2 regions of the Bacillus sp. JK74 genome follow, and region 1 is predicted to be linked to the other one. Evidence: predicted binding sites of a transcription regulator. Region 1 holds the regulator's gene; the other holds the start of a gene.

Region 1 (3,418 bases):
GGGTGACATCGTTGCCTTCCGGATCAATCACTTTTACGCTCTTTAACGTATTTTTCATTGAGGAGCGGAATCCTTTCAAATACTCTTGGCGAAGCTTTTGCTGTTCAGCTTTTTCCTCATCCGTTATCGTGTTTGATTTAGCTTTTTGAGCCAATTCGTTAATTCTTGCGATTTTTTCTTTAGAAATCATAATAAGCTCCTTTGGTGCGTGTTGATTATATACTACTAAAACGCAGTCTTTTTTACAACTGATGCGCGTCAGCTGCCTTCTGTGTCTGCGGTATATTCCTGAAACCGCCGGTGAACCGTGGCTTTGGACACGTCATAGCCGAATCCTCTTAGGGTCGCTGCGATTTCTGCAAAGGTAAGCTTGTTGGCTCTCAGCCTGATAATTTCCGAAACCGGAACCTCTTTTTTTTCTTTTCCGCTGTTTTCATGCCTGTTTTTCAGATTCCGTTCAGGTTTGTAGCCGTTTTTCACGGCTCTTTTCATTCCCCGCCGGATTTTCATATTGTGAATTTTCCTTTGATATTCCTCAACAATACTGACGATTTCGAGTACCATCGAATCAGCTTCGGAAAGCTCCAGTTCACCTTTATGAGCCGTCGTATATATTTTTACGTTCTCCCTGTAAATACAATGCAAAAGCGCAATCTTGGCGTTTCCTCTTCCCAATCTCGTTTCGTCCTGCACCAATATCGCGTCAATATGTGATTTTTTAATTTCATCAAGCATTTCAAATACTCCGTCGCGGTCCATTTCATAACCGCTGGCTTTCTCAGAAATGACTTTCACGACTTCCATGCCGTTTGCAGCAGCGATCTCACTGAGCTCTTCTTCCTGTCTTTTTAATGACGTTTGCTGCTGTTCTTTGTTTGTGCTTACGCGGGCATAAATGAGCGCCTTCATTTCTCTCTTTCCTCTCTAATTGACAATGGCCAGCTGATATACGGCCGGATGCTTCTTCTTAACCGGAAGAATAAGTTCGTCTCCGGGCTTTATATCAGCAGTTTGGAGATGATTATTCTCCGTCACCCACTCAATGAAATCTTCTTTATTAATGTGTTTCTTTTCTGCTACATGATCCGCAAGTGACCAGAGTGTATCGCCGTCCTGAACCTTTATTTTAACATATTGGCTGAGGGACTGATCATTTCCCGCACATGAGACAAGTAAAATAGCGGCACTTAAAATCGCAGTAAACAGCCCGACAAATATGATAGATTCTTTCGCCATGTAAATAACCTCCGATAAGAATGTTTGTTCGCTTTTTATATCTTTCAGTATATACGAACAAATGTTTCTGTCAATCGTTTTTTTCGAACCTATGTTTGTACTGTCAGGAAAATCATGCTATAATCTACTTAAAATCGACGTTTTGAGGTGCGAAATATGACGAAGCTATCAAAAAGGCAGCTTGATATCCTGCGTTTTATTAAAGAAGAGGTAAAAACGAAAGGATATCCGCCTTCTGTAAGAGAGATAGGAGAAGCAGTAGGACTGGCTTCCAGTTCAACCGTGCACGGCCATTTGGCGCGGCTGGAGACAAAAGGCCTGATCAGACGGGACCCTACTAAACCGAGGGCGATTGAGGTATTGGATGAAGAAGAAGTCCATATTCCGAAAAGCCAGGTCGTAAACGTTCCGGTCATCGGGAAAGTGACGGCGGGTATTCCGATTACGGCTGTTGAAAATATCGACGAGTATTTCCCGCTTCCTGACCGGATGGTTCCTCCGGGCGAACATGTCTTTATGTTAGAAATCATGGGAGAAAGTATGATTGACGCCGGCATTTTTGACAAAGATTACGTCATTGTCAAACAGCAGAACACGGCCAATAACGGAGAAATCGTCGTAGCTATGACCGAAGATGATGAAGCGACGGTTAAGCGCTTCTATAAAGAAGACAATTATGTGCGGCTGCAGCCGGAAAATCCGACGATGGAGCCGATTATCCTGCAAAACGTAAGCATTTTGGGGAAAGTGATCGGCGTATTCAGAGCCGTCCATTAATTCTATTAAACTTCATTTATCGTAAAAAACCCCTTACAGAGGGGTTTTTTTGCATAAAAAAAGCAGATTCGCCCTGGCTTAAGAAACGAACCTGCTAAGGAGGAAAAACTTACATTCTTATTATCCGACATCACACTTTTGAAGTCAACTAATAATGTTTCCCTCAAGAAACTTTTCATCCATTTTTCAACTTTTTATATATTTGTGCGTGATGAATTTGTTTTTTTATCTTTTCTTTGGGCGGGTACGTCAAAAATTTATGTATGAATATTTAGTACATAGTGCAATAAGTTAAATATAAATATAAAAAAACCCGCTGCCTTTAGCGAGTATCTATTTTCAATCAAAATGATAATATTCTACACCGTAAAACCCTTTAATATAGACGGGACCACAGACGTTTGAAGAACTTTCAACCAGAATCCTGTATTTGTGATACGGATCAATTGATTTTTTATCCTGGGCACTGAGGTTTAGCCAGCTGCCGCTGTAGTTTTTAGAACTTAATGTATAAAAATTTCCGTTCAGCGCCATCCGCTGGAGTTTCATGCTTAAACCGCACGAAGAGTTGTTCATTATGGTGAACTTATAGCCTAAAAAATAATCGTCGGCAGCTACAGTCCCCGGATTTTCAATATGAAACTCTTTTGCGTTTCCCTCCAAAGTGAAGCTTGTTTTTGATCCGAATTCAGTGGTAGCCGCTTTAGCTGAGTGTATTCCGCTAAAACATAATAAAAAAACAGCAATACATATCCAGTATTTTTTCATTTGCATCCCCCTTTTTACATATTTTAACTTGTGAATCCTGTGATGTCTATTCACATTTTACTTTATAACCACTATATACCAGTTTAAAAATTTGCGGATTGCTTACAATGAAGACTAAACGAAATAACGAAGGTGGTTCAAATGAAACACGTAATTGCTTTCGCTTCTAAAACGGCGCTCACACTTGCTTTACTGTACATTGTTCTGGATCTTATGTACCAAGTAACCTTTTTAAACGTTCTGTTTATTACAGTGATCTTAAGTTTAATCACTTATTTTGCGGGTGATTGCATGATTCTGCCGAGAACAAGCAATTTCACAGCCATTGCAGCTGATTTCGGAATTTCATTCATTATATTATGGATATTCCTGATGAACATTGGCGGGTTTAATGTCTCTCCTGCCGCGGCATCGGTTATCTCTGCACTTTGCATTTCTGTTTTTGAGGCATTTTTTCACCGGTATTTGCAGCAATATGTACTTCCCGAAGATTATCAGGACACAACAGAGACGGATAGCACGCTATGGAGCTATCAAACCGAGGCGTCTGAAGAATTAGTGCCGGAAAAAGACCCTCAGGAAAAAACATAAAAAGGAGGCAATCGCCTCCTTCTCTTTTTACTTTTGCTTCTGATCG
Region 2 (3,418 bases), 150 kb from region 1:
CGTTTCTTTCCCGTTCGGCGATATCGCTTTATGGGTGGCCGTGCTCTTCACAGTCATTTCCGGCTGGGATTATTTTGCGAAGAACTGGGATGCGTTAAAAACATCTAACTAAGGAAGAAGGACTTAAAGATGGAAATAGCAAAAAAAGCAGAAATCATTGCGGTCGGCTCGGAGCTTCTGCTCGGCCAGATCGCCAATACGAACGCGCAGTTTATCAGTAAAGAGCTGGCGGAAATCGGTGTAAACGTGTTTTACCATACCGCTGTCGGTGACAATCCGGAGCGGCTTAAGCAAGTCATCCGCATTGCCGAAGAGCGCTCAGACCTGATTATTTTTTCAGGCGGCCTCGGGCCGACCAAGGACGATTTAACGAAAGAAACCATTGCAAACACACTGGGGCGCCCGCTCGTTCTGAATGACGAAGCATTCCGGTCGATCGAAGAATATTTCGTGAAAACAAAACGGACCATGTCGCCGAATAACCGCAAACAGGCGCTCGTCATTGAGGGCTCGGACGTTTTGGCGAATCATTTCGGCATGGCGCCGGGAATGCTTGCAGAGCACGACTCAAGGCTTTATATGCTGCTTCCCGGACCGCCGAGCGAGCTGCGTCCGATGTTTGAAAATGAAGCTAAACCGCTGCTTCTTAAAAAGCTCGGTTCTAATGAGAAAATCGTTTCAACCGTGCTGCGGTTTTTCGGAATCGGTGAATCCCAGCTTGAAGCTGATTTAGAAGATATCATTGACGCGCAGACGAATCCGACGATTGCGCCGCTTGCTGCTGACGGCGAGGTCACGCTCCGTTTAACGGCGAAACATGCTGACGAAAAAGAAACAGAACGGCTTTTAAAAGAAACGGAAGCCGCCATTTTAGAACGTGTCGGTGAATTTTTCTACGGATATGATGATACGTCCCTGGTGAAGGAGCTTTCAAAAGCATGCAGACAAAACAAAATCACGATTTCTTCTGCCGAAAGCTTTACAGGCGGCCTGTTTTCAGAGTGGGTGACTGATTTAAGCGGTGCGTCTCAACTATTTGCAGGGGGCGTTGTCTGCTATTCCGACAGCGTGAAACAGCATGTGCTCGGCGTGAAAGCTGAGACGCTCGCAGAAAGCGGAGCGGTCAGCAAAGAGTGTGCGAAAGAGCTTGCAGCCGGTGTGAGAAAGCTGACCGGAAGCGATATCGGCATCAGCTTTACCGGGGTTGCGGGTCCCGACCCGCAGGAAGGGCATGCGCCGGGCCGCGTCTTTATCGGCATTTCAGCGGAAGGAAAAGAAGAGGTGCACGAATTTCACTTTGCCGGCTCAAGAACCGGAATCAGAAAGCGCGCCGCTAAATACGGCTGCCATCTCATTTTAAAAATGCTGGATCAAAAATAAAGTTTTAAAGAGCCGTTTTCTCTGATTTTTAAGTTTTATAAGGGAAATTATGCTCTTTTGCAGAAAAGCGAACGCGGAAAAAATCCGAATATGCGTTCGCTTTTTTCTTGGCAAATGTCAGTAAACAAGGTATAGTATATGTAGTGGCAAGATAAAGGAGGAAAAAATAAATGAGTGATCGTCAGGCAGCCTTAGATATGGCTCTTAAGCAAATAGAAAAACAATTCGGCAAAGGTTCCATCATGAAGCTCGGAGAAAAAACGGATACAAGAATTTCAACGGTGCCAAGCGGCTCCCTTGCACTTGATACCGCTCTCGGAATAGGCGGATACCCGCGCGGACGGATTATTGAAGTATACGGACCTGAAAGTTCAGGTAAAACGACTGTAGCGCTTCACGCAATCGCTGAGGTTCAGGAAAAAGGCGGACAGGCCGCATTTATTGATGCTGAGCATGCTCTTGATCCTGTTTACGCGCAAAAGCTCGGTGTCAATATCGAAGAGCTTCTGCTTTCTCAGCCGGATACGGGAGAGCAGGCGCTTGAGATTGCTGAAGCGCTGGTGCGAAGCGGAGCTGTTGATATCGTAGTCGTTGACTCTGTTGCGGCGCTTGTTCCAAAAGCTGAAATTGAAGGTGACATGGGTGATTCACACGTCGGTTTACAGGCGCGTCTTATGTCTCAGGCGCTCCGTAAGCTTTCCGGCGCTATCAATAAATCTAAAACAATCGCAATCTTTATTAACCAGATTCGTGAAAAAGTCGGCGTTATGTTCGGAAATCCGGAGACGACACCGGGCGGCCGCGCGCTGAAATTCTATTCTTCCGTGCGTCTTGAAGTGCGCCGTGCCGAGCAATTAAAGCAGGGCAACGACGTGATGGGGAATAAAACGAGAATTAAAGTCGTAAAAAACAAAGTCGCTCCTCCGTTCCGTACGGCTGAAGTGGACATTATGTACGGTGAAGGAATCTCCAAAGAAGGGGAAATCATCGACCTTGGAACTGAACTGGATATCGTGCAAAAAAGCGGTTCGTGGTATTCTTATGAAGAAGAACGCCTCGGTCAGGGCCGTGAAAACGCCAAGCAGTTCTTAAAAGAAAATAAAGACATCATGCTGATGATTCAGGAACAAATCCGTGAATATTACGGTTTAGACAATAACGGTGTAACGGACAAAGCGGAAGAAGTTCAGGAAGAGATGGAATTAGAAGAATAAAAACACGATCAAAAGAGCGGAGTAAGCAATTTCCGCTCTTTTTTTGTGTGTTTCAAAAAACACTGCTGTTTCGGAAAATTTTATCTGGAATGTTACAACTTTTTTCACCCTTCACTCGTCTAACATCATGGCGAAAGTTGAAATTATATCTGAGGAGGAAAAAAGATGACGAGCCCCCGCCGCATAAGAATAAATAAAAAAAGAAAGAAGAAGCTGATGAAAACGGGAGGGCTGTTTCTTTTTCTGCTGCTTGTCACTGTTTTTATTATGATCTGGACCGTCACAGCGCATCATCGGGAGAAAGAATCCGTTAAAAACGCTCCCGCCGCTCAATCTGATACTTCAAAAGACCAGACTCAACAGAAAAAAGAAAAGACGCAAAAAGAGAAAACACCTAAATCAATCGATCACAATAAACAGATCAGCAATTACTTGCAACAGATCGGGTTCAGCGGCACAGCAATGATCGTAAAAGATGGAAAAGTTGTGCTGAAAAAAGGCTTTGGCTATGCGGACCGAAAACAAAAAATTAAAAACAATCCGGAGACATCATATTATATCGGTTCTTCACAAAAAGCGTTAATCGCGACGGCTGTCCTGCAGCTTGAAGAAAAAGGGCTGCTGCAGACGAGTGACCCCGTCAGTACATACTTGCCGAATTTTCCTAACGGCACGCGCATTACATTGAAAAACCTGCTCAATCATACGTCCGGCATAAACGGGCATATTGAGGGTCGGGGACCGATTTCTCCAATTGATTTAATCAAGGATATAGAATACCGCGGAATTAAACGGCAGCCCGGGGTTTGGGATTACAGGGATTC

The links. Region 1 encodes LexA, which represses DNA repair genes until DNA is damaged. Its sites were predicted from a motif close to CGAACATATGTTCG; they were not measured.
Region 2: a site for LexA is predicted at 1,466-1,479, ahead of recA (recombinase RecA). Genes of this name have one in related genera too.

What each region holds. Positions count from the first base shown of each region.
Region 1 is NZ_JBSJQB010000002.1:108,892-112,309, forward strand. Features, by position in the region: gene ACWJJ5_RS05365 (DUF896 domain-containing protein) at 1-190, opposite strand, end outside; gene ACWJJ5_RS05370 (YneB family resolvase-like protein) at 259-909, opposite strand; gene yneA (cell division suppressor protein YneA) at 925-1,236, opposite strand; gene lexA (transcriptional repressor LexA) at 1,393-2,013, shown strand; gene ACWJJ5_RS05385 (hypothetical protein) at 2,353-2,781, opposite strand; gene ACWJJ5_RS05390 (YndM family protein) at 2,923-3,372, shown strand; gene ACWJJ5_RS05395 (prohibitin family protein) at 3,400-3,418, opposite strand, start outside.
Region 2 is NZ_JBSJQB010000002.1:258,582-261,999, reverse strand. Features, by position in the region: gene pgsA (CDP-diacylglycerol--glycerol-3-phosphate 3-phosphatidyltransferase) at 1-112, shown strand, start outside; gene ACWJJ5_RS05840 (competence/damage-inducible protein A) at 130-1,380, shown strand; gene recA (recombinase RecA) at 1,551-2,594, shown strand; gene ACWJJ5_RS05830 (serine hydrolase domain-containing protein) at 2,760-3,418, shown strand, end outside.